DNA from 2 places in the Piscibacillus sp. B03 genome. Region 1 is predicted to be linked to the other one. Evidence: a T-box and tRNA genes for the amino acid it is inferred to sense, from the RefSeq annotation. Region 1 holds a T-box; the other holds one or more tRNA genes.
What was found. A T-box is a leader RNA that pairs with one kind of tRNA and senses whether it is charged. The one in region 1 lies ahead of ACTWQB_RS02370 (valine--tRNA ligase), so its partner is inferred to be a tRNA-Val.

Region 1 (16,409 bases):
CTTATCAAGCTCTTTCTTTAGTCGATCAATTTCAGCATCAATATCGATCAACCCTTCTAGAGGGAAGAAAATTTCCGCACCTGTCACAACTGCACTTTTTGCTTGTTCTGGAACATCTAAATCTGTTGCGATTGATAGTGTTTCTGGGTTACAGAAACGTTCTAGATATATCTTGTTGCGTTCAAGTTCATCAACAATTGATGCATCATTTGCTTTAATCATTATTTTAATTTCTTTAGACATCGGCGTATCCACTTCAGCACGTACATTACGTACAGAACGGATAATCGATACTAGTCGTTGCATTTCTTTAGAAGACTGTTCATTGTTATATTCAGCACGAACCTCAGGCCACGTGCTTGTAACAATAGACTCCCCTTTGTGAGGGATATGCTGCCATATTTCTTCAGTAATGAATGGCATGAACGGGTGAAGCATACGTAATATACTATCAAGAGTCACAACTAAGATTGAACGAGTTGTTTGTTTAGCTTCTTCATCATCACCATAAAGTGGTAACTTCGCCATTTCAATATACCAGTCACAAAATTCATCCCAAATAAAGTTGTATAAATGACGACCCGCTTCGCCAAAGTCATAACGATCAATATTACGCGTAACGTTTTCAATCGTTTCATTTAAACGAGTTAAAATCCACTCATCCGCTAATGATTTTTTCTTTGTTAAATCAATGTCTTCATACTTAAATCCTTCTAGGTTCATCTGAACGAAACGTGAAGCATTCCAAATTTTATTCGCAAAATTCCATGTAGATTCTACTTTCTCCCAGTGGAAGCGAAGGTCTTGACCAGGTGATGAACCCGTCGCTAAGAAGTAACGTAATGAGTCTGCACCATACTTGTCAATCACATCCATTGGGTCAACACCATTACCTAGTGATTTACTCATTTTACGGCCTTGTGCATCACGAACAAGTCCATGCATAATCACATCTTTGAATGGTCTTCTATTCGTAAACTCTACTGATTGAAATACCATGCGAGCTACCCAGAAGAAAATAATATCATAACCAGTTACTAAAGCGTTTGTTGGGAAGTAACGCTGAAAGTCTTTGCTATTTTCATCTGGCCAACCCATTGTTGAAAACGGCCATAACGCCGAAGAAAACCATGTATCTAATACATCGTCATCTTGTCTCCAATTCTCAATATCTTCTGGTGCCTCACGTCCAACGTAAACCTCACCAGTTTCTTTATGATACCAAGCAGGTATTCTATGGCCCCACCATAATTGACGAGAAATACACCAATCACGAATATTTTCCATCCAATTTAAATAAGTGTTTTCGAATCGTTCAGGTACGAAGTTAACCTTATCATCAGTTTTTTGTAGTTCAACTGCTTGCTTAGCTAATGGCTCCATCTTTACAAACCATTGAGTTGATAAATAAGGCTCTACAACTGCTCCACTACGCTCAGAGTGTCCAACTGAATGTTCGTGTTCTTCAATTTTAAATAGAACGCCATCCTCTTGTAAGTCTTTCACTAGTTGTTTACGACATTCGAAGCGATCCATACCTTCATACTTACCTGCGTTTTCATTCATCGAACCGTCTTCATTCATAACCAAAATACGCTCTAGATTGTGACGATTACCGATTTCAAAGTCATTCGGGTCATGTGCAGGTGTGATTTTTACAGCGCCTGAGCCAAACTCCATATCAACGTAGTCATCTGCAATAATTTCAATTTCACGCCCTACAATTGGTAAAATTACTTTCTTACCAATTAAATGCTTATAACGATCATCTTCAGGATGAACAGCAACAGCCGTATCTCCTAACATTGTTTCAGGTCTAGTAGTTGCGATTTCAATATGACCAGATCCATCTTTCAATGGATACTTCATATGATAGAATGCACCTTTTACGTCTTTATAAATAACTTCTATATCAGATAATGCTGTCTGAGTGCTTGGGTCCCAATTGATAATGTACTGACCACGGTAAATGAGACCTTTCTCATACAAAGTAACAAATACCTCTTTAACCGCATTTGAAAGTCCTTCATCTAATGTAAAGCGTTCCCTAGAGTAATCTAGGCCTAACCCGATTTTCTCCCACTGCTGACGAATGAACGAGGCATATTCTTCTTTCCAATCCCATGCACGTTCTAAAAATTTCTCTCGTCCCAAATCGTAACGAGATACTCCTTCTTCGCGAAGTTTACCTTCTACTTTCGCTTGAGTTGCAATCCCAGCATGGTCCATACCAGGTAGCCATAAAACGTCATAACCTCTCATTCGCTTGTAACGAGTGATAATGTCTTGTAACGTTGTATCCCATGCGTGCCCTAAATGTAAACGGCCCGTTACATTTGGAGGTGGGATCACGACCGTAAACGGCTCCTTGCTTTCATCGTCTTTAGCTTCAAAAAACTTACCATCTACCCAAAACTTATAGCGACCTTGTTCAACCTCTTGAGGATTGTACTTAGGAGCCATTATGTTTTGCTCTTCTGACATAAAAGACCCTCCTAAAATAGTTATATAAAATAAAAAAATCTTTCCATCCTTATAAAAAGGACGAAAAGATTGATTTCGCGGTACCACCTTTATTCACAAACTGATCTATAAACAGTTGTGCGCTTCATTTAGCATAACGGACTTCCCGGGTTCACCTACTTTAATTCAACGAACCAGCATTTTCAGAGCGACCTTCCAAGCTTTCATACTGAGGAAACTCTCAGCTAATGTTTCCCTCTCTGTCAGAGTCCAACTTGTACTCCTCTCTTACAGCCTTTCACGTAATTTAATTTTGTTATTATTGTATACGTATTTTATACAAATAGTCAATGCATTTCAAGGAATATGGGCTAAAAACAAAAAATAAGTACCACCTTTTCTCTTCATAATTCAACGACTTCTTCTATATCATTGTTTTTTGCAAAACCACAGATTTCTAAGCAATAAAAAAGTGGGGCAAATGCCCACACTTTTTTCCACATTTCATTAACACATTATTCGTATCGTCATATTGTGTAATAGAGAGGAGGAGACTAATGGCTAGATATTATCGCTACCGCTTACCACCTTGGGCAAGACATTGTATTTTCATTGTTGAGAAATGTACATTACCAATCATGATTTTTCAGTTAGTTAGAACATTATTATTCCCATCCACGTTAGATGTCTTTTTATCTGGTTTATTAGTAGGTTTATATATCGCTTTTTATCTTGAATGGATCTAATTACTTTTTATATGGAACATACAGGACATCCCCAGCTTTAAGTTGACGGTCATCCTCCAGCCCATTCAAACGTTCTAATTGAGAAACTGGCACTTTATAAGATTCAGCAATCGATTCAAGCGTTTCATTCTGTTGTACGAAACGCATTTTCACACTCACTTTCTCTTTTTCACGTAATTCTTCATCATCTCTAAAGAAATTAGACAAGTAATTCAGGCCAAACATTTTCTTCTTAGGCTTTTTACCGTCTTCATCATCCATTTGGTCATGGTCATCATAATCATCTTTGCTTGATTTTTGTTTCACTTCAGGACTCGTGTCTTGTTTTTCCTGCTTTTTATCCTTCTTCTTACTTTCTTTCTTTTTAGCCTCTTTCTTTTCTTTCTTTTCTTTCTTGGCTTCTTCTTTAGCTTCATCCTTCGCCTTCTTCTCTTCTTCTACAACATCGTCTTGTTTCTCTTCCTTCTCTTGCTTCATTTGGTTTTCTTTTGCAGATTCATTTTCTTTATTATCCTGCATATAAGTGTTGTCTTGATATTCAACATTATCTTTATTACCTTGATAAGCATTGTCTTGATATTCAACATTATCTTTTTCATCTTTATAAGCGTTGTCCTGATACTCTACTTGATCCTTTTGTTCTTTAGCTTTAGGCTTTTCTTCGGCTTTAGCTTTCTTCTCTTTATTATTAAAAAACTCTGTGAATGATTGAGTCTCTTTCTTATTCCAGAATTCTCTTCCTTTAGTTTTATCTTCAGAAGATTCTTCTGTTTCTACTTCTGCTGTAGCTTCTGCAGATTCTTCTGTTTCTACTTCTGCTGTAGCTTCTGCAGATTCTTCATGTGGACGCGTGTCCTCTTCCGTTTCCTCTTCAGCACCTTCTTTTTGATCATCTTCTTCAAAACTTGGAATCTCTTGTACTTGAAAATCAGAATTCACATCTTCTTCATGACGTTCCTCACTATACTCTTCTTCTACCTCTACATTAGCTAATCGAATCTTAGCGTACACATGCAATGATTTCGGTTCTGGTAGTTCATAATCAAAATACTCAATTTCTACATCTGGCTCACCTGTTTCATTAACACGATTTGCTGGAATCGTAATATCAACAGGGATCGGGTATTGGAATGTCGTAAACCCGTTATCAAGCGCTTTAACTTGCTGGACATAATTCTCATCATCATCTTGATCCATTAAATACATTGGTTCTTCTCTTGGTAATGACTGATAATCACCCGACACCATTAAGACACCACGCAACTGGATGTAAGTAGCTTCTTTTATTATATTAACATCCGGTTGAATGGAAATGCCGTACAAATCATCAATTTCTTCACCTTGACGAAATGTTATTTCCTCGTGTAAATCAAATAGAAAGGGTTCATTTCCGTTATAATTCACGACTCATCCTCCTCACAAAAATATCCTTTACCATTACATATATGACAACTTGTTTTTAAAAAGAACTTTTCAAGGATATTAAAGTAAAAGATTAACAAAATGATAGTGTGAGGAAATTTAGTCGACATTATGAGTCTTAAAAATTTAAAATCGCGCTCGCGGAAATACATTAACAACTACGATGTTTTAACAAAAAATCCTCACAGCGTGTAAGCTGCGAGGATCCTGATTAACCTTTATAATGTTTAAATGCATGTTCAGCTGCTTCAATCGTTTTCTCAATGTCTACATCCGTATGAGCCGTTGATAGGAACATCCCTTCAAACTGTGAAGGCGGCAAGAAAATGCCTTGTTCTGCCATTAGACGATAGTATTCAGCAAACCAGTCTAGATCTGATGATTTAGCTGTTTCAAAATTAATGACATCTTCGTTTGTAAAGAAAAATCCAATCATAGAGCCAGCTCGGTTAACTTGTAACGGTACTCCATGTTCTTCAGCAGCTTTTTGAAAGCCTTCTATTAAACGATCAGCTTTTTTACTAATTTCTTTATAAGATTGTTCAGTTAGCTGACTTAATGTTTCATAACCAGCTGCCATTGCAAGTGGGTTACCCGAAAGTGTCCCGGCTTGATAAATATCTCCAGCAGGGGCAATGCGTTCCATAATTTCACGTTTACCACCGTATGCACCAACTGGAAGTCCACCACCGATTACTTTTCCTAAGCATGTTAAATCTGGGGTTACACCAAAGTGTCCTTGAGCACAATTATAACCTACACGGAACCCTGTCATGACTTCATCAAAAATAAGTAATGAACCATGATCTTCCGTTATATCTCTTAAGAAGCTTAAGAATTCATTAACTGGTGGAACAACGCCCATGTTTCCTGAAACTGGTTCTACAATGACTGCTGCAATATCTTTACCGTATTCTTCAAAAGCGTATTTCACACTTTCTTGATCATTATAAGGAACCGTGATTGTATTTTGCGCGATTGATGCTGGTACCCCTGGGCTATCAGGTAGGCCTAGGGTTGCAACACCAGACCCTGCTCTAATTAATAATGAATCACCATGGCCATGATAGTTTCCTTCAAACTTCAAAATTTTATCTCGTCCTGTGTATCCGCGTGCTAATCTTAAAGCACTCATTGTTGCTTCTGTTCCAGAGTTAACCATACGAACCATTTCAATTGATGGCACACGGTCTATGACAAGTTTGGCTAGCCTATTTTCATATTCGACATTCGCACCAAAGCTTGTACCTTTTTCTAATACTTTTTTCAAATTTTCAACAACTTGATCATCAGCATGACCAAGAATTAAAGGACCCCAGCTTAGTACATAGTCGATATATTCATTACCATCAACATCATAAATCTTTGACCCTTTACCTTCTTCCATATAGATCGGGTCAATATTGACAGAGTTAAATGCTCTTACTGGAGAGTTAACTCCACCTGGTAATAAATCGACTGCTTCGTTAAATAATTCTTTAGATTTGTCGTAACCCATATTTATAACCTCCTTCTATTGTTGAAGCCATTTTGCGACATCTTTAGCAAAATAAGTGATAATTAAATCTGCACCCGCTCGTTTCATTGAGGTTAATTTTTCTAAAACAATTTGTTGTTCGTCAATCCAACCATTCTGTGCAGCTGCTTTTACCATTGAGAATTCACCACTCACGTTGTAAGCAACAATTGGTAAATTATAACGGTCACGCACTTCTCTCATAATATCTAAGTAAGTCATAGCTGGCTTAACGATTAAAAAGTCAGCACCTTCCATAATATCAGATTCAGCTTCTCGCTGAGCTTCTAAACGGTTTGCTGGATCCATTTGATAAGTTTTACGATCTCCAAATTGTGGTGTACTTCCTGCTGCATCTCTAAATGGACCGTAGAAGGCTGATGCATATTTAATCGCGTAAGACATAATTGGGGTATTTTCAAACCCAGCTTCATCTAACCCTTCACGAATTGCAGCAACAAAGCCATCCATCATATTAGAAGGCGCAATAATATCTGCTCCTGCTTTAGCCTGAGAGATTGCAGTCTTTACAAGAAAAGGTAATGACTCATCGTTATGCACATAATGATCATGAATAACACCACAATGACCATGATCTGTGTATTCACATAAACAGGTGTCTGCAACGATTAAAACATCAGGATAGTTTTCTTTAATGTATCGCGTAGCCTTTTGTATAATACCTTCATCATTATAAGCCTCAGATCCTACCGAGTCTTTCACATTTGGAACTCCAAATAATAAGACAGCTTTAATCCCTAATGAGACTACCTCGTCCATTTCTTCAGATAATCGATCTAAAGAAATTTGAAAAATACCTGGCATAGATGGAACTTCATTTTTTTGCCCTTCTTCTTCTAGAACAAAAATAGGATAAATTAAATCTTCTGTTTTAAGATGTGTTTCTCTAACTAGTGCACGCATACTAGCTGAGCTTCTTAATCGTCTATGTCTATCAAAATTTATATCACTCATCAAAACTCTCCTTTTTTAAGAGTAATAATCACTCACGGCTTCTGCTAGGCCTTCTAACGTAAATTCATAAGGCACAATGGTCTGTTTAAAACCAACACGGTTGGCTTGATCTTGCGTCGTATGTCCGATGCAAAAGCAAGGTTGATCAAGTATAGATGAATCTTCTAAATCTATGAACTCTTCAAAGGCTTGAATGGAAGATGGGGATGTAAATACCCACGCATCAATCGGTTGTTCCAAAACGTCTTTAAGTTGTTTTTCAACTTCTCTATTTACAATTGTATTATAAACGGTAATCGTCTCAAAAGGGATATTAGATTGATTTAAAGACTCATCGATTACTTTACGTGAGAGATTCCCTTTAACTAATAGCACTTTAGCAGGTTGTTCTTCTACTATAAATGTCTGACTAAAGTGCTCTGCATCAAATACGTCTGGTACAAAATCAACGGTTTCACCATACTGTTCTAAAAATTGTTGCGTTTTCTTTCCTACTACAGCTTTTTTTATATGGCGAACCCTAGATGTTGAAACTTTATATGCATTCAATGTCTCATAAAAATACTTAACACCATTTGCACTTGTAAATACAATCCAATCAAATGTATTTAATTGAGCTAACACTGCTCGATGATCTTCAGATGTTCTTAACTCAAATGATATCAATGAATGCGGTAAAACATTAGCTCCTTGACGTTCTATAAGAGATATAAAGTCCTGAGCTTTTGTTTCCTCACGAGAAATAAAAATGGTTTTCCCCATTAGCTGAGTCATTATTGGTCTTCCAATTCTCTTTTAGCTTCTTCAACTAATTCCTTAGCACCTTGATTGATTAACTCATTAGCAACTGATTCACCTGCTTGAATCGGATCAATTGAAGTGGATTGTGTTTTTAGGACTGTTTTTCCATCAGATGAGGATACTAATCCTGTTAATGTAATTTGGTCCCCTTCACGTACAGCATAAGCAGCTATTGGCACAGAACAGCTTCCTTCTAACATACTTAAGAATTTACGCTCTGCCGCTACTGTTGTTGCTGTATATTCATTATTAATTTTAGATAGTAATTGTTTCAATTCATCATCGCTTTCACGACATTCAATTGCTAATGCACCTTGACCAACGGCTGGTAAACAAACTTCTGGATCTAAATACTGTGTAATAAGGTCAGTAGACCAACCCATACGTTTAAGTCCAGCTGCTGCAAGTATGATTGCATCGAAATTTTCTTCTTTTAATTTTCTTAGTCTAGTCTCGATATTACCACGAATCCATTGAATCTTAAGGTCAGGGCGATAAGTTAGAAGTTGAGCACCCCTACGTAAACTGCTTGTTCCTATGATAGCCCCTTCCTTTAAATCATCCAGTTTAACGTGATCATTCGAAATAAAGGCATCGCGATGGTCTTCACGTTCCGGTACACAAGCAATCTCTAGCCCCTCAGGTAATTGGGAAGGCATATCCTTCATACTATGTACAGCCATATCAATTTCATGGTCAAACATAGCCTGTTCAATTTCTTTTACAAACAGACCCTTTCCACCAACTTTAGATAATGTTACATCTAAAATTTTATCACCTTTTGTAACAATCTTTTTCACTTCAAATTCGTAATCATCGGTATGCTTTTTTAATTGCTCAATAACCCACTCTGTCTGTGTCAAAGCCAAATTGCTACGTCTTGAGCCTATTACGATTTTTCTCATCGTAAACCTCCTAATTAAAATGAAAATTTGATAAAAATGAAAATAAGAAATAATTTAAAAACAAAACAGCAAATGCCATTGTATTAGCATTGGCAAGATCTTTTCCAACTGATTTATTTGTAACTTTTCTATAAATAATAAAGCAATATATAATTATGACGATAAATGAGCCAATTGTTTTAGGATCAATCCAGTAAAACATCTCATTTGCCATATATGCCCAGATAACACCTAAAATGAGCGAAATAAATAATGTTGGTGTTGAAAAAATGATGAGTAGAAATGATAGTTCTTCCATTTGACCAAGGCGGCCTAACTTTTTCAAGATCCGTCCCCACTTCTTTTCCTTCAACATCTTAAATTGTAATAAATATAAGACCGAAAAAGCAAAGGAAATTGTAAAGAGAGTATAAGACAGAAATGCTAACACTATATGAAATAGTAATAGTTCACCAATGAATTGTGACCCAAAGGTGCTTCCATCACTTGTTAAGTACGACACAAGAAAGATTAACATAATGATAAAGCCTACTACATTCATTACAAAAACTAAGAAATCTACTTTGAAGAAATAATTTACCACAACAGAAACTAATAATATTAACCATGCATAAAAGTAAAGACCTTCCGTAATACTCAGTATAGGCAATGTGCCTGAAATATAAATCTCTATAAATAAAAAAATGGTCTGTAAAAACCAAACCAATAAAAGTAACCAGAAGGCCATTTGATTGGCCTTCCGGTCTTGCTTAACAAAGTCATAGAAATACATCAATAGACTCAATCCGTATAATATAACAATTAATTCGTAGATTCTTAAATCTTCAAAGGCACTCATATGAGTTTCCCCTTATTAGCGATGTTGAATAGCTTGAATCAAACCTGCAAGAGGTAAAGAACGGCTTACTTCTTCATGGCTTTGGTGTTTTGAGTTTTGTTGTTTTAACTCCTCTTCAACCTCTTCGTCTATGCCAAAAATACGAATGAACAGCTTAAGCATATCGTCAGCATGTTCCTCGCCAGCCATTTCTTTAGCCTGAAGTATTGGTTCTTTAAGCATTTGATTAATAATACTCTTCGTGTGCTTGTTCAATACTTTTTTCTCGCGAGCTGTTAAATCAGGCATTTTTCTTTCTATAGATGCCATTGTCTGCTCTTGAATAGTTAAAGCTTTCTTTCTAAGAGCTGAAATGATTGGAACAACTCCTAATGTTGTCAGCCACTCCTCAAACTCATCTAATTCAGTATCAATCATTTCTTCTATTTTAGCTGCTGCCTTTTGTCTCTCTGTTAAGTTTTGATCGACAATACCTTGAAGATCATCTATATCATATAAAAAGACGCCATCTAATTCATTAATAGCCGGATCTAAATTACGTGGTACAGCTATATCAACAAGGAAGATTGGTTTTCCATTTCTCTTTTTCAACAGATTAGCCATTTGCGCTTTACCTAACACATAATCTTCTGTTCCTGCTGATGTAATTAAAATATCCGCATCTTCTAAAACAGATTCAAACTTCTCTAAAGGCTCTGCCTCACCATTAAATCGATTAGCCAACTCCTGTGCTTTTGAATATGTTCGGTTAATAACTGTTACACGATTCACGCCGCTACCATGTAAGTTTTGAACAGCTAACTCACCCATCTTACCAGCACCTAAGATGACAACATGCTGATTATTTAACTCACCGAAGATAGTTTTAGAAAGCTCTACTGCAGCATAACTAATTGACACCGCATGTTCACCGATTTCAGTTTCACGATGCCCACGTTTAGCAGCCGTAATTGCTTGTTTGAACAACTGATTAAAAATAAGACCTGAAGCCTCATTTTCTTGAGCTATTTGAAACGAGTTTTTGACTTGTCCAAGAATTTGAGTTTCTCCTAATACCATCGAGTCTAAACCAGCTGATACCCGGAATAAATGTTGAATAGCTTTTTGATCTTCATAAATTTCAACATGGTTTTTAACCTCATCAAGGTCTACCGAAAACCAATTAGAAACAAAACGTTTTACATAATAACGACCAGTATGCAACTGGTCTGCTACAACATATAATTCCGTACGGTTACAAGTAGATACAATGACATTTTCTAAAATGCTCTTCTCTTGATTAAGAGCGATCATTGCATCTCCGACTTGTTCTTCTTTGAATGCTAATTTTTCCCTTAATTCAACTGGGGCTGTCCGATAGTTTAAACTCATTACCATGACATGCATACCCTTCACCCCTTATCAATACGTACCAATTATTTATAGTTTTAGTATACCAATAATACTCATTTTATTACGTCCATAAAGATGAACATAATATGAAAATTTATGATAATATTAATTTAGAATAATTATTATTTACATATTAAGACTAACACATGGCGGTATAGCCATCAAGAAAACTGTTTTTAGGAGTGTCTCTCATGAATCAACAGAAATCTTTTCTTGGAATCATTCTAATCGGTATTGGTATTTATTTCTTATTACAACAGTACTCTATTCCCTTTTTATCACGTTTCGACACTTGGCCGACCATACTAATCATATTAGGTATTGCCTTTTTATTCAATGGTTATTCCCAAAAACATCATGACAGTATTTTCCCTGGAGTCGTTTTATTAGGTCTTGGTATTCACTTTCATGCTCTAACACATTCTGTACAATGGATTGATCATTGGGGGATGTACACATTAATTATTGGCTTTGCCTTTTTATTAAGATCTCAGAAAACGAATCAGGGAATGGTAATTGGACTTATTTTTATTATTATCTCATTTATGGCGATTACTTCAATCGCCATGCCAAATTGGTTTAGTTGGTTTGATTTTGTATTTGTTCAACTTGAACGATTTTGGCCAATACTTTTAATCCTAATAGGGAGCATTATACTTTTTAAAAAGTAGCTTTATAAAACAAATTCCCTCAAAAAATAAGAAGGACTTTCTCAGTCATCATTGACTAGGAAAGTCCCTTTTACTAAGAAATAAATTCACTTAAGTGTTTCCAGGCTTGGTCTTTGCCTTCTCCCGTTTCTGCTGAGAAAGCCACTAAGTTGTCTTCAGGTTCTATGTCTAGTGCTTCTTTAATGACCTTAATATGTTGATCACGTTTAGCTTTCTTGACCTTATCAAGCTTCGTTGCAACGATTAAAACCGGAATATCAAAGTGCTTCAAAAAGTCATACATAATTATGTCATCTTCAGTTGGAGGATGACGCATATCAATTAATAATACAGTACCTTCAAGTGTTTCACGCTCTTGAAAGTATTCCTCCATCATTCTTCCCCAGGCTTCACGTTCTTTCTTGGACACTTTTGCATATCCATAACCAGGAACATCTACGAAAAAGAAAGCTTCGTTAATTTTGTAAAAATTAAGCGTTTGTGTTTTACCAGGTTTTGAAGATGTTCTAGCCAGGCTTTTACGTTGAATCATCTTATTGATAAAAGATGATTTACCAACATTAGATCGACCTGCTAAGGCTACTTCAGGTAAGCCTTCATTAGGATATTGTTTCTTACTTACAGCACTGATTACAATTTCAGCTTGTGTAACTTTCATAATAATATCTCCTCAAATTAAACGTTACTTCTGCATTGATTTTATAGGTAATAAAGCATGCTCTAAAACTTCATCTAAATGCTTAACCTTAACGAATGTTAGTCCCTTACGCACACTTTCAGGTATATCTTCTAAATCTTTGTCATTCTCTTCGGGTATAATAATCGTTTTCAATCCAGCTCGATGTGCACTTAATGATTTTTCTTTAAGACCACCAATAGGTAATACTCGTCCACGTAATGTAATTTCACCTGTCATACCAACTTCCTTACGTACCGGCCTCTCAGTTAAAGCAGATACGAGCGCTGTTGCCATTGTAATACCTGCTGATGGACCATCTTTAGGAGTTGCTCCTTCAGGCACATGAATATGGACATCATATTTTTCATAAAAATCAGGTGCAATCTCAAGCTCTTCTGTTCTAGAGCGAATATAACTGAAAGCGGCCTGAGCTGATTCTTTCATGACGTCTCCTAGTTTACCAGTGAGCGTTAACTTGCCAGTTCCTTTCGATAGTGATACCTCAATTGATAATGTATCTCCACCAGCTTGAGTATAAGCTAGTCCAGTAGCAGTACCAATTTGATCGTCGACTTCAGCTTGGCCATATCGAAAGCGTGGTTTTCCTAATAAATCCTCAAGTCGGTTTTCGGTAACGACGACGCGCTTCTGCTCATCTGACACAATGATTTTTGCCGCTTTACGACAAATAGACGCAAATTGTCTTTCAAGATTACGAACCCCTGCTTCACGCGTGTACATACGAATTAGCTTAAGAATTGCATCATCACGGATTTGTAGTTGTCCTTTAGATAACCCGTTTTCTTTCAACTGTCTAGGAAGTAAGTGCTCTTTTGAAATGTGCAATTTCTCAAGCTCAGTATAACCTGCAATTGTAATGACTTCCATTCGATCTAATAATGGTCCAGGAATGGTCGCTAAATTATTTGCTGTTGCGATGAACATAACTTTCGATAGATCATATGGTTCTTCAATAAAATGATCACTGTAAGAATAATTCTGCTCTGGGTCTAATACTTCTAACATTGCTGAAGAAGGATCACCACGAAAATCACTCGCCATTTTATCAATTTCATCTAATAAAAAGACTGGGTTAATGGTTTCAGCTTTTTTCATCCCTTGAATAATTCGCCCAGGCATTGCACCTACATAAGTACGTCTATGACCTCTGATTTCTGCTTCATCTCTTACTCCGCCAAGTGATGCTCTAACAAAATTACGGTCAATTGCACGAGCGATTGATCGTGCTAGAGATGTTTTACCAACTCCTGGTGGGCCAACTAAGCATAGAATAGGACCCTTTAAAGAATTGGTTAATTTCTGAACTGATAAATATTCTAAAACTCGCTCTTTAACTTTATCCAAACCATAATGATCTTCGTTTAGAATGCGTTCAGCACGAGCAATCTCTAAGTTATCCGTTGTTTCTTTGGTCCAAGGTAGAGAAACAAGCCACTCAATATAATTGCGAATGACTGAACTTTCAGCTGAGGTTTGAGGAACCTTCTCGTAACGGTCAAGTTCCTTTAACGCGACGCTTTCAATTCGCTCTGGCATTTCTGCGTCATCAATCTTTTCTTTTAATTCAGCAACCTCACCAGTCTTCCCATCTTTGTCGCCTAACTCTTTCTGAATAGCTTTCAATTGTTCTCTTAAATAATACTCTCTTTGAGTGCGTTCCATGGAGCGTTTCACTCGTTGACCGATTTTCTTCTCCATGCTAAGCACTTCTTTTTCATTGTTTATAAGTTGAATAATAAAATCTAAACGTTCAGGAATATAAACAATTTCTAAAACTCTCTGCTTTTGTTGAATTTTTAACGAAAGATGGGAACTTACCATATCCGCTAAACGTCCTGGTTCATTAATGTCTTTGACCGAATCAAACGTCTCTTGGTTTAGCTTTTTCGAGACCTTAGTAAATTCATAAAAGTCGTCGACTAACATACGCATCATAGCTTGTTGTTCAACATCATCGCCATGTTCATCTTCTAACGTTTCGTAATTAACAATATAAAAATCATCTTCTTTAATGAAAGACTGAACTTCAGCGCGGTGAAGACCTTCAATTAGAATACGTCTTGTCCCATTAGGTAACTTAACCATTTGTTTAATTTCAGCAACAGTACCTGTATGATATAAATCATCTTTAGACGGTTGATCTAAAGATGTTTCTCTTTGAGTTGCTAATAAAATATGATGGTCTTTCATCATAGCATCTTCTAGAGCTTTGACTGATTTTTCTCTTCCTACATCTAAATGCATAACCATTGATGGATAAACAACAACGCCACGCAATGGTAGGAGGGGGATTTCTGTTAGTTTATCTGTTCCCAATGATGAACACCTCCAATATTTTCCGTACTTTAATCATATAGAAATCCAATAAGGTTGTAAATTGAAGTCCTCTTATTTAAACAAACCACTATTATTATGTTCAATTAACTACTTTACTATAGGTCGTGTATCAATTTACACCATCCACTTATGACCTGAATATATTTATCATCGCTCAATCAAAATGCTTCGCTTTCCGCAGGCACGGCAAGCGTCCGACCTTAGCGAGTCACAAACGCACGGTTTAATTATCGAACTCTCAACATGATTTTTGTGATAATGGACACCATCACATTTTGTATAATGCTTATTTTTATACTTCATTGAAATAAATAAACTCGCCTTTGCGGCGAGTTTATTTGAGGTCTTAAGCACTTTCTTTTGGCTCTTCATTTTGATCAACGACTGAACCGTCTTTCATAACAAGTTTAGGCTTACCGTCTTCTAACTTCACAGTGTCTTTTGTAATGACACACTTCTCAATATCATCTCGAGAAGGTAAATCAAACATTACGTCTAACATAATTCCTTCTATAATAGACCTTAAACCACGTGCTCCTGTTTTTCGTTCGATTGCTTTATTAGAAATTTCTCGTAATGCTTCATCTTCAAATTCAAGTTCAACATCATCAATTTCAAATAGCTTTTCATACTGCTTAACAAGCGCATTTTTTGGTTTTGTAAGAATCTCGACTAAAGCATCTTCGTCTAATTGCTCTAAGCTACCGATAACAGGTAGACGACCAATGAACTCAGGGATTAGACCATAACGTAATAAATCTTCTGGAAGTACTTTTGTTAATAAATCTTGTTCATTAATATTGGCATTGTTAGCTTCCGCACCGAAACCAATAACTTTCTCACCTAAACGACGTTTTACTATTTGATCGATTCCGTCGAAAGCACCACCAACCACAAATAAGATGTTAGTTGTATCAATTTGAATAAATTCTTGATGAGGATGCTTACGTCCGCCCTGAGGTGGAACGCTCGCTTGTGTTCCTTCAAGAATCTTTAGTAATGCTTGTTGAACCCCTTCACCAGATACATCTCTTGTGATTGAAGGGTTTTCTGACTTTCGAGCCACTTTATCGATTTCATCAATATAGATAATCCCTTTTTCAGCTTTTTCCACATCATAATCTGCAGCTTGGATTAATTTGAGTAAGATGTTCTCAACATCTTCACCAACATAACCTGCTTCAGTTAATGACGTTGCATCGGCAATAGCAAATGGTACATTTAAGATTCTTGCTAATGTTTGTGCAAGTAATGTTTTACCACTACCTGTTGGTCCTAAAAGTAAAATATTACTTTTAGATACTTCTACATCATCATTCTTTACGTTATTAGAATTAATACGTTTATAGTGGTTATAAACCGCTACAGAAAGAGATTTTTTCGCTTTTTCTTGACCAATAACATAATCATCAAGAATTTCACAAATTTCTTTAGGCTTAGGCACCTCTTTAAAATCTTCAGTTTCTGTTGAGCCTAACTCTTCTTCAACAATTTCCGTGCATAGGTCAATACATTCATCACATATATATACGCCTGGTCCTGCGACTAACTTACGAACTTGATCTTGCGTTTTACCACAGAAAGAGCATTTTAACTGCCCTTTTTCTTCGTTAAATTTAAACATTCTTTCACCCCATAAGAAT
Region 2 (16,409 bases), on a different contig from region 1:
ATTGAAGGAACACCAACGATAAATGAACTGGATAAAATTAAAGATATTCAGTTTATTAAGGATGATCAAGAAGTAACATTCTCGTCTGAAATAACAAAGGTCATACAGTCAACTTTTGACCGATATCAACTTGAGTTGGTCAAGTGGAAGTAAAAACCAAAGCGGAGTACATAAATGAATACATACATAAAAATGATTATAGTACTATTTTTAACAATACTAATACTAACAGCCTGTCAAAGCTCATCGACTAGTGCTAAACCAGATCCTAAATCAGTCAACTCAGAAGAGAATGAAGCTGAGGAGAACTCATATGAACCTAGCGAAACTAAGAATGAAAGTAATACTAACATAGAAGAACAAACAACTGACAAAAAAGATCAATACTTAGAAAAACTGCAAAGTGCTAAAGATGAAGTAAATCAACTCGAACCAAAAGATTCTTCTACATACGCACTGAAAGATGTTGAAAATAAGCGATACAAGATTTGGGATGATCTATTAAATGAAATTTACGGAGCCATAGAAGATCAACTTCCAAAAGACGAGATGGAATTGGTACGAAAAGAACAAAGATTTTGGATTTCGTATAGAGATGATACAGCGCTTGAAGCATCTTCAAAATATAAGGGTGGTACTCAGGAACATTTAGAATATGTAGCTGTGTTAGCAAATCTGACTAAAGAAAGATGTTATGAACTAGTTGAAGATTATTTGACATAAAAATAGACAGAGTTTCAACTGTCGGTCTATTTTTAATTAAGTCGTGTTATATAACTTTTTTCATGCTCGTCATTACACCTAAATGATAGCACTCGTGACTAATCAAGAAAAATAGTAATTCTTCTACCGTTTTTTCAAATTCAAGTGGTTTAACTAACGGTTCATTTAATTGATTCTGCCAGTTTTTCTGGAAATCCATAACCTGCTGATCCAACAGATTAGTAACTTCAGTTATGGTAGGCAAATCATCATGGTTCCAGTCATTGGGACTTGTCCCAGTAGAAAAATAGGAATAAAATTTATCATCTAGTTGTTTATTAGTACCATTAAAGTTATGAAAAGCCTCATCGTAAGTGACTAAAACATGCCCTGCATTCCATAGGATATTGTTATTGAATCCTTGAGGTGTCTTATAACAATCATCGTTTGGAATTTCATTTAATAATCCAACAATTAACGATCGCCAAAATGACATTTGATTAAAATAAATTGGTTGAGTCCATATTTACCTCCAAAAATGTTTTGAGTTATAACTTCTATAAACTTTCGGCACTCTCCTTCTAAAAAGTATTCATTCGACGTCACAAATGCTCTCTATATTGTTATATAAGTAATATAAATGATTCGTATCTTTTTTTTTGGAGGAATTTAACAATTTATGTCGAATTTTATTACTTAGGTATATTTGCGAATTTGGAGGTATTTATATGAACAACGCAACTAAAGTGAATTATCTATCGTCTACTAACCTTTCCAAAGAAATGAATATAAGTACTAAAGAAATGTTTGAACGATACTAAGAAGTAACTGGATTGATAGAGTTGATAATCAGTGGGTTCTCACTGACAAAGGTAAAGAAAAGGGTGGTCAAGTAAAATCAAGAGGTGACCGACAATGGATTGCATGGCCTACTTTTGTGATGGATGATTCAGAACTTAAAGAGAACAACATTAATGATAAGTATTTATCTACAACTAAATTGGCTGAAGAATTTGAGGTATCGAGATTTAGAATCAATCCTATACTTTCAGAACTAGGTTGGATTGAGAAAGACAGAAAAGGCTGGGTTACAACGAAGCTAGGTAATAGCCTTGGAGGTAAGCAGCTTGAACATAATAAAACAGGTGTACCTTATGTTAAATGGCCTGAAACTATTCTAGAAAATAAACGTCTTGTGGAAACAATTAAAGAGATAAAAGAAGGTAGCTCAGAACCCAAAATAGAGTCCAATGAGGAAACCGGTTTTAGAGAGAAGTTTATTGCAAAACATAGAGCTGCTGATGGCCATTTTGTAAGATCTAAAGCAGCTGAAATGCTTATTGATAATTGGCTGTATATGTCATAGATTGCTCATGCTTATGAAAGAAGACTGACAATTGAAGAAGAAGTCTATTCTGATTTCTATTTACCTGTAGGAAAAGTTTACATTGAATACTGGGGCTATGAGAACGATCCGAAATACATAAAACGTAAGGAGACTAAGTTAGACATTTACAAAAAATACGAGTTTAATTTAATAGAACCAAATGATTCAGATATACAGAATTTGGATGATATTCTACCGAAGAAATTATTGAAGTTTGGGATACAGAGTTATTAATTATCTAGTATTCTTAATTTATAGTAAAATCATCAATTTGAGTCCGTATTTTATAGAAATTTCAGTGGAGGTATAGTTAGGATTAAACATATTCCTATAATTGTTATTATGTGTATTTGTAAAACTTAAGAAAGTTTTTGGTAACATAATGTGAACATCAGTAGTATTTATGTAAATTTGACTTAAGACTTATAAACATTGAAAAGACCTCCCGGGCCCAGTGGGCGAGGGGGGTCTAGTTAGGTTTGGCACCCTATGACTCCGAGTGGGCTCGAACCACCGACCTCCACCCTGTCAAGGTGGCGCTCTCCCAGCTGAGCTACGGAGTCGTATTATTGAAAATTATTCAATGAAAATCAATCGACAAATATAAATATAATCGTTTATACTTAACTTGTCAATACTTTTTTGAGACGGAGGATTCTCAATATGATCGCAAGAATTCTAACGTATTTATTAATTGGCGGGCTGTTAATCGCGGCTGTCGCGGTATCGGCTCCACAGTACTTAACTCATTTATTTATCGCTTTTGGAGCGGTATTTGTGATTGGTACGGGTTATCTAGCGTTTGTATACGCAAGACGTGTTTTTGATTTATGGAAACGATTAAAAGAAGAATAAACATTGGTATGAGCATCAAAACATACATTGATGCTCTTTTTATTGTCTTAAAATCTTCTCCATCGCTTTTCCTTTTGCTAATTCATCGATCAACTTATCCAAATAACGAATTTCCTGCATTAATGGCTCCTCAATGTCTTCCACTCGAACACCACAAATAACACCTTTAATCATGGTACGCGACGGATTCATTTTAGGAGCTTCTGCAAAGAAAGTCTCAAAATCTTTTTGCTCCTCAAGTACAGTTTCTAATTCTTCTTGTGAATACCCTGTCAACCATCTGATAATCTCATCAACTTCTTCTTTAGTTCGGCCTTTTCTCTCAGCCTTCCTAACATAATGAGGGTATACACTTGCGAAACTCATTGTGTAAATTTTATGGTTTGCCATCTTTTCATCTCCCTAAATTAGCTCTTGTTTCAATATTAACATAAGGCTAAAGATTGCTCTAAAATCAACCTTCCAAGTTTAACAAGTTATGGTAAAATGGTTGTAACATTTAGTTTTATGAATAATCTGTTAATAAAAAATCAGGAGATCTAACATGAACATCAGAAAATTAACTAAACATGAAGTGCCACCTATGGATTTACTTTTATTAGCTGACCCGTCTATAAGTCTGATCAATGACTATCTTGAGAAAGGTGAATGCTATGTTGCTGAAATTGAAGAGAGAATTGTCGGTGTATATGTATTATTGCCAACTAAACATGAGACAGTTGAACTAATTAATATTGCTGTGGCAGAAGAATATCATGGGAAGGGAATAGGTAAAAAGCTTGTTCTTGATGCAATTCAGCAAGCCAAGCGTGGTGGATACCAAACGATTGAGATTGGAACAGGTAACTCTAGTATACACCAGCTTGCATTATACCAAAAGTGTGGGTTCCGAATCATGACTATTGACCATGACTTTTTCATAAAGAATTATGATGAAGAAATCTATGAAAATGGGATTCAATGTCGTGATATGATTCGGCTGGCTCAAGATTTATAGCGGGGGGATCTTTTTGAAGAAAATAGTTTTTTCATTATTACTAGTTTTATTAATTGGTTGTGGGACGTCTGGAGGTTCTGAACCATTAAGTGACAAAATTAATGAACAAATCGGAGTAAAACCTTATCTGCCAGAAACGGAATATCCTATTAATCTGGCTATTATTGAATACAGAACAGTCTTAGAAGATGGAGAACAAGTTAAAGGCGATCCATTAAAAGCTAGGGTAGAGTATGGCGTTTCTCAAGAAGAAAAGGTTGATCAAGAGTTCTTGGAAAGTTGGAAGGAACAGCATCCAGATTTAGAAATTATTCATGGTAATCTGTACATGGATCAGACGGCAATTGGACTTTCCATTTCTCCAGGTGGAGTGGGCGAGATGACCAATGCTGAGGTCATAGAAATTGAAGGGCATGAGGTTGACTATCAGTTTATTGAACGAGAAGAAACACAACCCGTCATTATCAGTATTAATTTCGAAGATGTCGGTTATATGATTGAATATCAAGCTGAAGAAGATGACATAGAAGAAGAGGCAAAAGCATTTGCGGCGGATATTATCAATCATTACAACAGTAAATGATCAATTGAACAGGGAGATACATATGGATAACTATATTTCTAATGCTATTAAAATATTAGGCACGATTATACTGGTTCTTGGAGTCGTTTTTGCTGGGTTGATGTCTGTGATTTATATATCATTCACAGTTTCAGTTGGTAGAACGTTATTAATCTCTCTTGTTGTACTTTTAGCACTTGGGATTATCATCTTTTGGATAATAGGTGTTTTTAATCTAATAAGTAAGAAAAAACTCGTTATTTCAATGGGAATTTACTTTGGTGTCTGTTTACTAGGGTTTGCAGGACAGCAAGGGTATGTGTATTATCTAAATTCACTAGAGGTTGTGAGTAGTCAGGATGTTGATTTGAGCGAGTATAAGCCGTTTGCAAGTGGTACGAAGGCTGTTGAATTAAAGGAGGATTCCACGCTCACTTTAGAAAGCGACTTACCTGTCATGGATGGAGCAACAGCACTTTATCCGATTTATTCGAGTTTTGCTAGAATGGTGTACCCTGAAGGTGACTACGATTTACATAATAGCGAAGTCATGGCTAATCAGACGACTGGAGCTTATAAGAATTTACGTGATGGTAAAGCTGATCTTATTTTTGCAGCTGGGCCGTCTACCAATCAAGAGGTTATGTTTAAGAATAAAGATTTGTCACTAGATTTAACGCCAATAGGTAGAGAAGCGTTTGTGTTTTTTGTTCATGCAGATAATCCTGTTGAATCATTAACCGTTGAGGAAATTCAAGGGATTTATTCTGGTGACATTAGGAACTGGCAAGAAGTCGGTGGCGACGATGAAGAGATTAGGGCTTTTCAACGTCCAGAAAATAGCGGAAGTCAAACAACGTTACAGAAGATTATGGACGATGTTCCAATCATGGATCCCCCAACAGATGATGTTGTCTCAGGTATGGGAGGCATTATAGAAGAGACATCTAACTATCGAAACCACAAGAATGCGATTGGTTTTTCATTTAGATTTTTCGCTAGTGAGATGGTCGATAATGGTGAGATTAAGTTCATAAAAGTGAATGGAGTCGCACCAACTACAGAATCAATCCGGGATGATTCTTATCCATTTGCATCTGAGTTTTACGCGATTACAGCTGGAACAGAGCATCAGGACGTTGAACCTCTTATCGAGTGGATTTTGTCTGAACAAGGTCAGGCAATCATCGAGAAGGTAGGCTATGTGCCGGTGAATTAGGGGGAATATGATGAAAAAACATTTGAGTTTCAAAACGGTAACAGCAAGTATTATTGTTCTGACACTTGGAAGTTTATTTTTATTATGGGCATTTGGATATTTCAGCTTGTGGTTAAACGGGATTAAGCACTTGGCACATGATCCTGAAAATACGTATCATACAACCGTGCCTCATGAAGAAGAGTATACAGTTGAGATTGACTTAACTGATTTAGAAAGTAATAAAGGAAAACTTTTGTTTAAAGGGGAAGAGGGACGACATGTCTATGTGTCTAGCGTACTAGAACATGAAGAAGCGGGCTACGAAGTGATCTTTAGAGCTAAAGGAAACTATGAACTAGATAGAGCAATTCTAGTTTCAGGTATTGAATATGATATTGAACCAGGTAGCTTTGGTAGGGAACTTAGGGCAAAAGCTCATATTAAATATCAAGATGAGGCATATGCGTTACAATCATCTTTGCATACTAATCTCATTCATAAAGATGGAGATGAATTCGGGTTTTATCTAAACCCGTTGACTGAAGAATTGGATGGCCAAGAAATCCATAAAGTCGAAGTGACGGTTTCCAATTTAGTGGCGAATATCTGGCTCGATAAAGATTTATTTAAACCTTATTGATTGGGATATCATTTGAACAAGGAGATTGTCTTATAGAGAGGAACTCAAGATGAAAAATTTTATTGGTATATTTTTGTTTTGCATATTTTTAAGTTCGGTTTTCATGTTTTTATTTTTAGGTCTTATTTTAGAGTATATGTGGGCTTTAATTATGTTCCCTGCATTCTTTTTAGCCGTGTTAATTTCAGTTTTCAAAGAACAACATTCTAGAATAGAAGGATTAGAAAAGAAAGTTGACGAATTATCAATTGATCAGGAAACCATCTAATAAACTTAAGTTTTGAATACATTAGATAGGGACATAAGTAGAACAAGGTTAATTGAGAAATGACTGGGTGGCTTGAGTAAAAGAATAGCTGTTATATTACGGGGGGATTGTTTGAAAAATAGAGTAAAGATAACTTTTGTTTTAATGAGTTTATGTTTTCTTTTGTTGGGTGCTTGTAACAATCAAAATACTAAAGGGGAAGTTGACTCTATTCATTATAATTTTAAAGAACCCATAAGTTTTCCATTTGAAGTCAACGAGATATCATCTGAGATCGATATACAGCGAGTGGACTATCTACACCAATTTATTTTTACATACTATAATAGTAAATCAACACAGCAAATCAATTATATATTGAGCAAAGTATTAGACGAAACAGAGGATGTTGATACTGAAGGTAAAATTGAAGTTAATCTTGATAATGGAAAAGTGGCTTATTATGAAGAAAGTTCGACATCTCAAAAATTGTGGTGGAAACGTGAAGATGGATTTATAGCTCGCTTTATTTATTTTATAGACAAAAACACTAGTCCATTAGGTGAATTTAAGTTGGAAAAAGATGAACCAATAAAATTAGCAAACCAAGTTCAGTGAATTCACACAAAGGGACTCAGTATCAAATCTAAGTCCCTTTTTCAGTCAATATAAATTTCTATTTTATCTTCATACTTTTCCATCAATTCATTCACAATTTCTTGATAATCCTCATTCATTGCTTCATGCTCTTCAAGATTTTCAGGCGGTTCATCTAAATGTTCTCTTAAAAATGCATTTCGATAAGCACTTCTTTCTGCACTTTTACTTACAAACTCTTCATAATATTCCTCGGGTTCCATATCAAATTTCTTCGCTTGTGCTTCAGAGAACTCTCTAATCTTATTAGCACTTTCTGTATTAACATCTTCAGGAGGGTAGCCTTCAATATAATCTTCATTTTCATTAGATACATCGAGTCCCATATCTTTTGCTTCGTGAATCATTAATCTTTCTTCTACGAAATACTCTACTGCTTGAGGTAGATCTTTATCTTCAATTTCACCAAAAAAGCGAATGTCTCCAACGGTGATTTCTTCTCCGAGAACAACGGCAGCTGGATCGTCGAAATCATATTTTGATGATTCTGTGCAGCCAGTTATAAATATTAAAGTTAATAAAAGTATTATGCAAAATCTGTACATTCTGTCACCTCAAGTTCATCTTTACTGTCTAATGTCTTCTATGTATTCTTCTAATAACTTTAATCGGTTAATACCTTCTTCAAAATAAATACCTTCATCACTGCCGTAATGAACGGTCACAACTAGTCCTTGAAATATATTCCTTGTTTTATTGACTTCATTAAAAATGTAATCGTAATCAGAATGATCTTGGTTGATCCATTCTTCTTCAACTACTTGTATGACATGTTCTAAGTAGTTATTAGTCATTTCAAGTGCTTCGTCTGTTGCAATGGCATTTATTTGTTTTAACCCATTAACGTGTTGCTCGATGACATTGATATTAGAGTAACTATTATCTGATTCACTAAAAATTGACTTTGGACTATATAAATATATAAGGAAAATTATTGTAAGAACAACCAGAATAACTAATAAAATTAATAGACTATTTTTAAATGAAGACATTTAAACCTCCTCAATGTTGCTTAAATGTTATGAGTGGTATTTCAGTTATCTTAATGGTTTGTCCTTCTTTTAACTCAACAGTAGGGAAGGCTTCAGCATTTTCTCCACCAATAACTTCATAAACTTTTGATTTTTCTTGGGAATCGTAAACGATGAGATATCCCATTCCTTCGTAAGCAGTTGCTTGATAAGTCCCAGGTTCAATATCGACACCCACTTTCCATATACCAGCTGTTAAGTTAGGATTGTCTATATTAGTTTCAACGGGTTGTATTTCCACATAACTGAAACCATCAACTCTAATAACATGATCTTCAGTTAAGCTAACGTTAATAAAATTAACATCAAGACCTATTATTTCGTGTAGAACTAAATGATCGTTCTGGTCATAGACATAAACATTTCCTGCTTCATGACCGGATATTTCATAACGACCTTCTGGTACCTTCAGTTCATCATGACCATCAGAGATGTTCGAGCCAGATGGTTCTGCTTGTTGATTTTGCCTGTCAACGTTATCAAACACAGTCTTACTAATCTCTGAAACTTGTTCTTTTTCATCACCAACGATTTCAAAATTATCTTGATAGGCTTTGGCTTCATCGGATAATTGATTACAACTACTGAGTGTTAATCCAATTATAGTTAATATAATTATTGTCGCTTTCATTGTCCATAACTCCTGTTAAATGTTTTTAATAAAATTTCCTTAAGATAGTAAGAGTTTTGTTTTATATAAATCAATATAAAACTGATGACTGTCAAGCTGGCAATCCAAGCATATGAAGCTGTATAAGTAAGGTTTGAGTTAGTTAAGTTATTAGCATGCTCGCCTAGTAAAGTCCCTGAGTAATCAACGAATATTAAAAAGTGTAACCAATTCCAATTCTGCAAATATGAAGCAAAGAGTAGCGGGAAGATGAAAACAATAATTCCAATGCCTATATTCGCAAAAGCATTATTAAATAGTAAGTTTAATAGAATTGATATGGTTAAAATCATTAGAGTAATTAAGATTATACTTATTCCTACTTGCACCATAAATTGTGTGGTCTGAATCACTTCGAATTGGCCATCACTGAAAATAACTATAGGGTTTTGGAAGTTTCCAACACCACTATGAAAATAGGCTATAGCATTACCAGCAAATAATCCCATACTAATTGCAATGAAACTTATAAAGGAATAGACACATATTTTGATAAATATTTTCTTTGAAAATGAAATTGGGAGTGCCTTAAGAATTGAATCGTGTCGTTTTTCAAACGTAAGTAAATCACTGCCTATAATGATTAATAATAGTACAAAAAGCACGCTAAAATTACTCATAGCTGTTGCAGAAAAACTACTCATTGTTGTGGGTTCGGGTTCTAAAGGTAGTTGATGTTCCTGTAGATACTGTAACTTTTGTTGTTCAATCAAAATGTCTTCTTTAGGTATGATATATTCAGGAGGAATACCGGCATTATCTAATTCATGGTTTTTTAAGCGTTGTTCATTTAATTTAATTCCTTCGTCAATAAATTCCATTTCATCTAATGAAAGAGCATTAGAAATATAATACTTCTGATAACCTAAGGAGCTTAGCTGTTGTAGACTATTGTCAAGAACTTGTTGTTCTTCAGGTGTTGGATTAGGAATGTTCTCTAAATAATAAACAGCGTTTGTAGCCATTGTCAATTCGTGATCTTTAAGGTCCTTTAAGCTTACTGAATCATCTTGTAATTGTTGAACAAATACGATTGGGAAAAATAATATGATAATCAGAGCAAGCATCAAGTTCTTCTTGCTGGTAAATGCGATTTTTGATTCTAGTTTTAAGTAATTCCAAAACAAAATAGTCATCCCCAATCCTAAGCGTTAAAGAAACGCCTTTTTGTTACGAGTATTGTTGTCATGAACAGTGATATTTCTATTAAAATAAATGTACAAACTAGAACAATAATCCCTTGTGTATACGTAATTGTTTCTGTGTTTAATAAAAAGTTTTTCTCATTGGTTACGATCTTCCCAATGTCAAAGTAGGTTTGTGGTAAATAGCTTAAATCTATATTAAACAATTCTCGGGTTCGTCTAGAGTAATAGAAAAACTCTGAGATAAGAAATGCTGTACTAATCGATAATACAACTGCTGCATGTTTAAATATAAGGCTTAGCATCACATTTAATCTAATAAACATGAAAATAAGTAATATTAATAGAGGTCCTATTTTAAGTAATAATTCATTGGTGTACATCATGTCGTAATTAGCAGTCACTAAACCTAATTTTAGATGACCGAATCCAAATATTAATCCTATTAATGTTATGGCAAATATGCCTAAAATCATTATAGTTAGTAGTGTATAAACCAATGAAACGAAACTTTTTATACTCATGGTGTGGTACCAGTTCATCGGAATCCCTCGAAGTAAAGACTGATGTGTTCTGTCTTTCGTTAATATGTTACTACTAAAGTAGATGGCTGAGAATATGACAATATATATGAGTGTACTAAGGATAAATTGATGTAATTGTTGTAAGGCTGTTTTTTCTTCAATCATTGAATATGTAATAGGGTGGTCTAATTCTAAATAATGTTCAAACCTTGTTAATGTCTTTTTAAACAAATGATCAGCATCTTTATTAGGGATAGGGGCTGATTGGGCTTGTTCTGAATTCACGTAATCCTCATTGTTTGTAAGTAAGTAGTTGACTCTAAGGTGGATAAAACGTCTAAAATCTTCATTCTGATATGCATTTAGCATTTTGTTATAGATTCTGACGTAATATTCTTCAGAACCGTAGATAAAGCCAGTCATAACACCATATCCAGTATGTCCTTCTTCTCTTCGTTGATCTTGCAAGACTTCTTTAACACCCACTTGTTCTTTCACTTCATCGGTGTTGAAAGTTTCAATATGTGCTTTTTCAGGTAGGATAATGGTTACATATAAAAATAAAATACTTGCCAATAAAACAATGAATATTATATTTTTCTTGCTAAAAAACATTAATTTAAATTCATGTTCAAATAGTCTTCGATACATGTTAGTACTCCTTGATATTAGGATTGACTTGATATAGTTCTCTATTTTTATAAATCCTATAGGCATAGGGTTTTATCTTAGGTTTTCTCTAATTCGTGTAGGAATCATGGTAACTTCTAAAGATAGGTCAACTGGTGAGTAGTTTTGGTCTATACATTCATCCCAAAACTCAAGATGTTTTTGATCCACCCAATGGTTTGAGTCCTCAACATTCTGACCACCTTCTGCTTCGATGGAATACCAATATAGATACTCAAAACCGTTTATTGTTTCACGAAATATGTTCTCTACATACATTTTTTCATTATCTAACGTTAAAAGAACCTCTTCCATATGCTCGTTAAGAAAGGTCATCCATTGATCAACTTGATTGGATTTCCCTTGTTTCACGCGGAATCTAGTTAATTCTATGTTCATAGTGTCATCTCCTTGTTGTTTAACTAATCTTTGATTTTAGATAAGATTGCTCTATTAACACCTGTCACTCGAACTTTCTGCCCCTCTGTTAAAGTGATTTGAGATTTAGTAGGGGAGAACTCATTACCGATTAGTTCATAGACTTGATGATCTTGTTCAGGGTCAAAAATCGTTAAATAACCTAGGCCTCGATTAGTTGTTAATTCGTACTCTCCTGCAGGTACATCTAAACCAATCTCCCAAACACCGGAAGTTAGTTCGGTTTGCATTTGAGTTTCCACAGGCTCTATAAATACTTGTACAAACCCATCAGCCATTACGGTGAAATCTTCTTTAAGATCAACCGTTAAAGTAGGGGCAAACCCATGACCAACGTAATCTTTTATTAAGAGGTTATCGTTTGAATCGTAAACCTCCACATTGCCCCCGCCTTCACCATATATAGAATATCTTCCTTCAGGCAATTGAAGGTATTCTTGTCGGTCTATGTATGCTGAAATGATTTCTGCATTATCGTTGTTCCGGTCGCTTGTAAAAAAGATTTCATCACTTGCGGATAATACTTCTGCTTTTTCATTTTTATCAACAATTTCATGGTTGTCTATATACGCTGAGGCTGCTTCTGTTTTTTCGGATGTTTGACAGCCAGTGAAAATAGCCAAGCATCCAAATAAACCAGCTAATAACAATACGTTCTTCATTATCATTAACTCCTACTTGTCGCCTTTAGTTGATTTAGTTCTTGATAGTATTTTTCATAGTATTCGAGTGTGCCTAGTGGACCAATCGCAAGCTCTTCATCGTATTCTAATAACGTTTCGATCATATTGATTTGGTCATTAAATGAAAGGTGGCTAAATGGTATGCATAATAATTGTGAGATATATTCATGGTCATTCCCTAGATTATATTTTTCTTTAATCACCTTGTAATCGTCTTCATTAACATTGATCTTGAGGTAAGCATTCTCATGACGGTTTGGTTTATGCTCATGAATGAATTTGCCACCTTTTAAAAACAATACTCTGTCTGCATATAAGTCCAAGTTCTCTAGTAAATGCGAAGCGATAAAAATTAGTTTATCTTCGTGTTTCATCTCAATCAGCTTATTTGAAATTAACGCCACATTTGATACATCGAGTCCATTCATGACTTCATCCATCAGCATAATCGGTGAATCAGCTGCGACCATCATGGCAAAACAAAGTCTTTGTCGCATCCCTAATGAATAAGTTTTAACTTTGTTTCTAACGTAATGATCCATATTGAGTCCATTTATAATCGTTTGAATATCTTTTTTTCCTTGCCACATGTTTTTGTATAATTTCATATGGTCCAAGCCAGAAAGTTCTTCAAACAGGTCGCTTTGATTTGGGAATGTCGCTAACTGTTTATGGATTTTAATTTGATCTTTTTCAGTTTTGTATGTGTACTTTCCGTTAAATTTAACTTGTCCTGAATCCGGTTTTGTATAGTTAGCCATGACATTAAATAGAGTGGTTTTCCCAGTTCCATTCGGTGCTGCAAGTCCAATAATTTCACCTAATTCTGCCGTTAGGGACACTTGATCTAATACGATGTTATCACCATAAGCAATAGATAAATCTTTGATTTCAATCATTTGTAAGCCTCCTTAAGACTTAATTCTTCGTAATTGGTTTAAGTGAAAATTCATATTATAGAAATTCAGTTTTCTGATTAAATAAATGATGATTAATAATCCGACCGACAAGCCAACAAACCACGTCATCGCATTCCAGTAATCTAATGATGATTTACTAAGCTCTTCGGCCCAGTGGCCTGTCAAAATTTCATCTAAGTGAATATACATAAGCGGTTGAAGAACTGGTAATTCACTAAGTTTGGATGCAAACAATTTTGGCAGTAGTAGAATTCCTGTACCTACCAATATATTGGCAAACGCATGTTTGAATAGTAGATTTAGCACAACAGAGAGTACTAGCAATAGCAGAGTGATAGCCCCCAATCCTAAGAAAATCATGAATATAAATTGGTAAATCGGGATTGCATCATAACTACCGTTGTTGTAATAGATTATTGGATAGTTGAAGTAACCCAATCCATTTTTAAAATATGCTGTTAAGCCACCCAATAATATGCCGACGGTTAATGCTCCCATAATATATGAAAAATGGATTGATATTTTTACAAGAATTTTTATAAAAAAATCAATAGGTAGCCCACTCATTACAGTTGAGTGCTCCTTTTCATAAGTAAGAATTTCATTTCCACTAATAAACACAGCCAAACAGAATAGGAGCCCTGTTAAGGTACTTAAAGCGGTCACTAGAAAATCACTGGATGTATGATCATTCTGTTCTATTGGTAGTCCATTTTGGTCAATGTATTCGATGTGTTTTAAGTCTTTCGTAATTTCGCTTTCTGGAATGATAAAGTGTTCTGGTATACCTTCATTATTGTGTTCATGTACAAATTGTTTCTCTTCGATGAGTATGTATTCTTCTTCTATATAAGCTTCACGATCACGGTTGATATGCCAAACTTGCATTCCAATTGACTGTAATTGTCTTAGGATACTTTCATGAACTTGTACCCCTGTTTCGGTGTTTTCCTCCATATCTGGTAGCTGGTTCACAATCGAATCATAATCAGCTCTTACCTCATACTTTTCATCCTTTAGTGTCTCTGTGTAGGTTGTGCTTTGTTGAAAGAACAATATCGGGAAAAATAACACGAGAATTAAGGCAATAAATAAGTGTTTTTTATTTGTCATTAATACTTTTAGCTCAAATAGCATATATTTCCAAAGCATATGTTATAGTCCTTCCTTGTCACTAAGATTGGAAAAAGCTTCGTTGGTTTATGAATCTAGTTGTGACCCAGAGTAGTATTTCAATGATTAGAATAGTAATGATTAAAACAATTAAACCTTGTGTGAAGGTTATAGTATCTGTATTAATTAGATAGTTTTTCTCAAGTGTCACTACTTTCCCTATATCAAAAAACGTTTGAGGAAAGTAACTTAAATCAATCCCAAATAGATCTCTTGTTGATCGGTCAAAATAAAGTCGCTCAGAAAACAGAAGTGCTGTTCCGATAAATAGCACGGCCCAAGTGTTTTTGATTAATAGGCTAACGAGCAAATTAAATCTAATAAATAAATAGACTACGATTGGAATTAAAGCTAGTGATTTTAACAAAAATTCTTTCATAGACATATAATCATAAGCTTCAAAGTAGAATAGTCGAAAGTCTGTTTTAAATGGAATTTTCATATCTAAATAGCCAAATCCATGTGTTAGGGTTAATAGAACTACTCCAACTCCCAATACACCTATTAACATAAGTAAAGTGTAAGCGAATGCAGCAAGGCTTTTAATATTTAATAACGAATACCAAGGCGTAGGGAAACCTTGTAGTAACGTTTGGTGTGAACGGTCTCTAATAAGAATGTCACTACTGAAGTAGATCGCTGCAAAAATCATTAAATAGATGAAGTTACTAGATAGGAATTGTTGTATCTTTTGGAGTGCTGTTCGTTCTTGGATCATGGAGTAAGTAATTGGTTCTTCATCATTTAAATAACTATGAAAGCGCAAAATATTTTTGTGATAAAGGTGTTGCTGGTCTTTGCCCGGTAATGGTTCTTGATAGAATAAGTTGCTTTCTCGGTAGTCTTTAAATCCTCCGTTAAGAAGGTAGTTCGTTCGAATATGTAAGTATCGTTCGTAGTTTTCATTTTCATATGCTGTGATCATCTTTTGGTATTGGTCTAAGTAGTTTTGCTGAGAAGCGAAATAAGCACCAGTCATTGGATAGATTCCTGTATACCCCATTTCTCGGCGCCATTCTTGAGTGGACTTAAGGTCCTGTACGGTATGTGAAACCTCTTCTTTCTGAAAGGACTCAATATTATATTCATTTGGTAGAATCATAAAAATATAACTTAATAGAAGGACAAGTAAAAAGACTATAAATAATATGTTCTTTTTACTGAAAAAGGTAAGTTTAAATTCATGCTTAAACAGTGAGCGCTTCATGACTAGACTCCTTATTATGTAGAGTATAAAATTTAATATTTGTAATAAAAACAGATTGATAGAGAGTGAACAATGGTGAATCGTGTAATGTATATACGAAATTAGTCGCAAAAATAACCAAATATACCTATTAGCTTAAAGCAATTACTAATAATTGTAAAGTTGAGAATTTTAGCAATTTTGATAAGATAATGGTTAACAATTGTACTAGTTGTTGGTATTAAAGCTTATTATTTAGTGGGACGGTGTGGGTTTGTGAATTAGTTCACAAAATTATCAATGGTTCGTAACAAACCTTTAACTGATTTCAGATTAGTAAATAGTCTGTATGGGGTATCATAAGAGTGAAGGGGAGATGCACATGTATAAGAAGCATGAAAAATGGTTGATTATCCTCAGTTTTACGATTGCAATTATTATGTTGATCTCGATATTAGGTCGACTTTTTTAATAGAACTAAATGTATAGGACAAGTTTTTTAAATTAGGGGGTTGTTCTGATGATGGAGTACGATCCGGTCTTTTTCAGTCGTACTTTAACGGGGTTAACGCTAGCGTTCCATATCCTGTACGCCACAATTGGTGTAGGGGTTCCGTTAATGATTGCGATTGCCCAGTGGATAGGGATTAAAAAGAATGATGAACATTACATCTTATTAGCTCGCCGTTGGACAAGAGGTTTTATCATTACGGTCGCTGTAG

Region 2: it encodes a tRNA-Val, which carries the amino acid that the T-box ahead of ACTWQB_RS02370 (valine--tRNA ligase) is inferred to sense. The anticodon was not compared.

The regions. Positions count from the first base shown of each region.
Region 1 covers NZ_JBQQCO010000002.1:128,718-145,126, reverse strand. Annotated here, with positions in the region: gene ACTWQB_RS02370 (valine--tRNA ligase) at 1-2,484, opposite strand, end outside; T-box leader at 2,538-2,764, opposite strand; gene ACTWQB_RS02365 (hypothetical protein) at 3,021-3,209, shown strand; gene ACTWQB_RS02360 (LysM peptidoglycan-binding domain-containing protein) at 3,210-4,613, opposite strand; gene hemL (glutamate-1-semialdehyde 2,1-aminomutase) at 4,843-6,129, opposite strand; gene hemB (porphobilinogen synthase) at 6,145-7,122, opposite strand; gene ACTWQB_RS02345 (uroporphyrinogen-III synthase) at 7,138-7,884, opposite strand; gene hemC (hydroxymethylbilane synthase) at 7,896-8,828, opposite strand; gene ACTWQB_RS02335 (cytochrome C assembly family protein) at 8,839-9,666, opposite strand; gene hemA (glutamyl-tRNA reductase) at 9,682-11,052, opposite strand; gene ACTWQB_RS02325 (LiaI-LiaF-like domain-containing protein) at 11,250-11,729, shown strand; gene yihA (ribosome biogenesis GTP-binding protein YihA/YsxC) at 11,803-12,387, opposite strand; gene lon (endopeptidase La) at 12,412-14,745, opposite strand; gene clpX (ATP-dependent protease ATP-binding subunit ClpX) at 15,113-16,390, opposite strand.
Region 2 covers NZ_JBQQCO010000006.1:34,419-50,827, reverse strand. Annotated here, with positions in the region: gene ACTWQB_RS05815 (NUDIX hydrolase) at 1-153, shown strand, start outside; gene ACTWQB_RS05810 (lysozyme inhibitor LprI family protein) at 175-723, shown strand; gene ACTWQB_RS05805 (DinB family protein) at 770-1,198, opposite strand; gene ACTWQB_RS05800 (hypothetical protein) at 1,640-2,068, shown strand; tRNA gene ACTWQB_RS05795 (tRNA-Val) at 2,580-2,652, opposite strand; gene ACTWQB_RS05790 (hypothetical protein) at 2,753-2,944, shown strand; gene ACTWQB_RS05785 (DUF2200 domain-containing protein) at 2,984-3,334, opposite strand; gene ACTWQB_RS05780 (GNAT family N-acetyltransferase) at 3,489-3,941, shown strand; gene ACTWQB_RS05775 (hypothetical protein) at 3,955-4,524, shown strand; gene ACTWQB_RS05770 (substrate-binding domain-containing protein) at 4,547-5,722, shown strand; gene ACTWQB_RS05765 (hypothetical protein) at 5,733-6,344, shown strand; gene ACTWQB_RS05760 (hypothetical protein) at 6,448-6,612, shown strand; gene ACTWQB_RS05755 (hypothetical protein) at 6,724-7,209, shown strand; gene ACTWQB_RS05750 (hypothetical protein) at 7,251-7,793, opposite strand; gene ACTWQB_RS05745 (hypothetical protein) at 7,815-8,240, opposite strand; gene ACTWQB_RS05740 (hypothetical protein) at 8,251-8,910, opposite strand; gene ACTWQB_RS05735 (hypothetical protein) at 8,907-10,076, opposite strand; gene ACTWQB_RS05730 (hypothetical protein) at 10,094-11,269, opposite strand; gene ACTWQB_RS05725 (DUF6176 family protein) at 11,342-11,686, opposite strand; gene ACTWQB_RS05720 (hypothetical protein) at 11,710-12,387, opposite strand; gene ACTWQB_RS05715 (ATP-binding cassette domain-containing protein) at 12,393-13,307, opposite strand; gene ACTWQB_RS05710 (hypothetical protein) at 13,320-14,480, opposite strand; gene ACTWQB_RS05705 (hypothetical protein) at 14,503-15,708, opposite strand; gene ACTWQB_RS05700 (cytochrome ubiquinol oxidase subunit I) at 16,208-16,409, shown strand, end outside.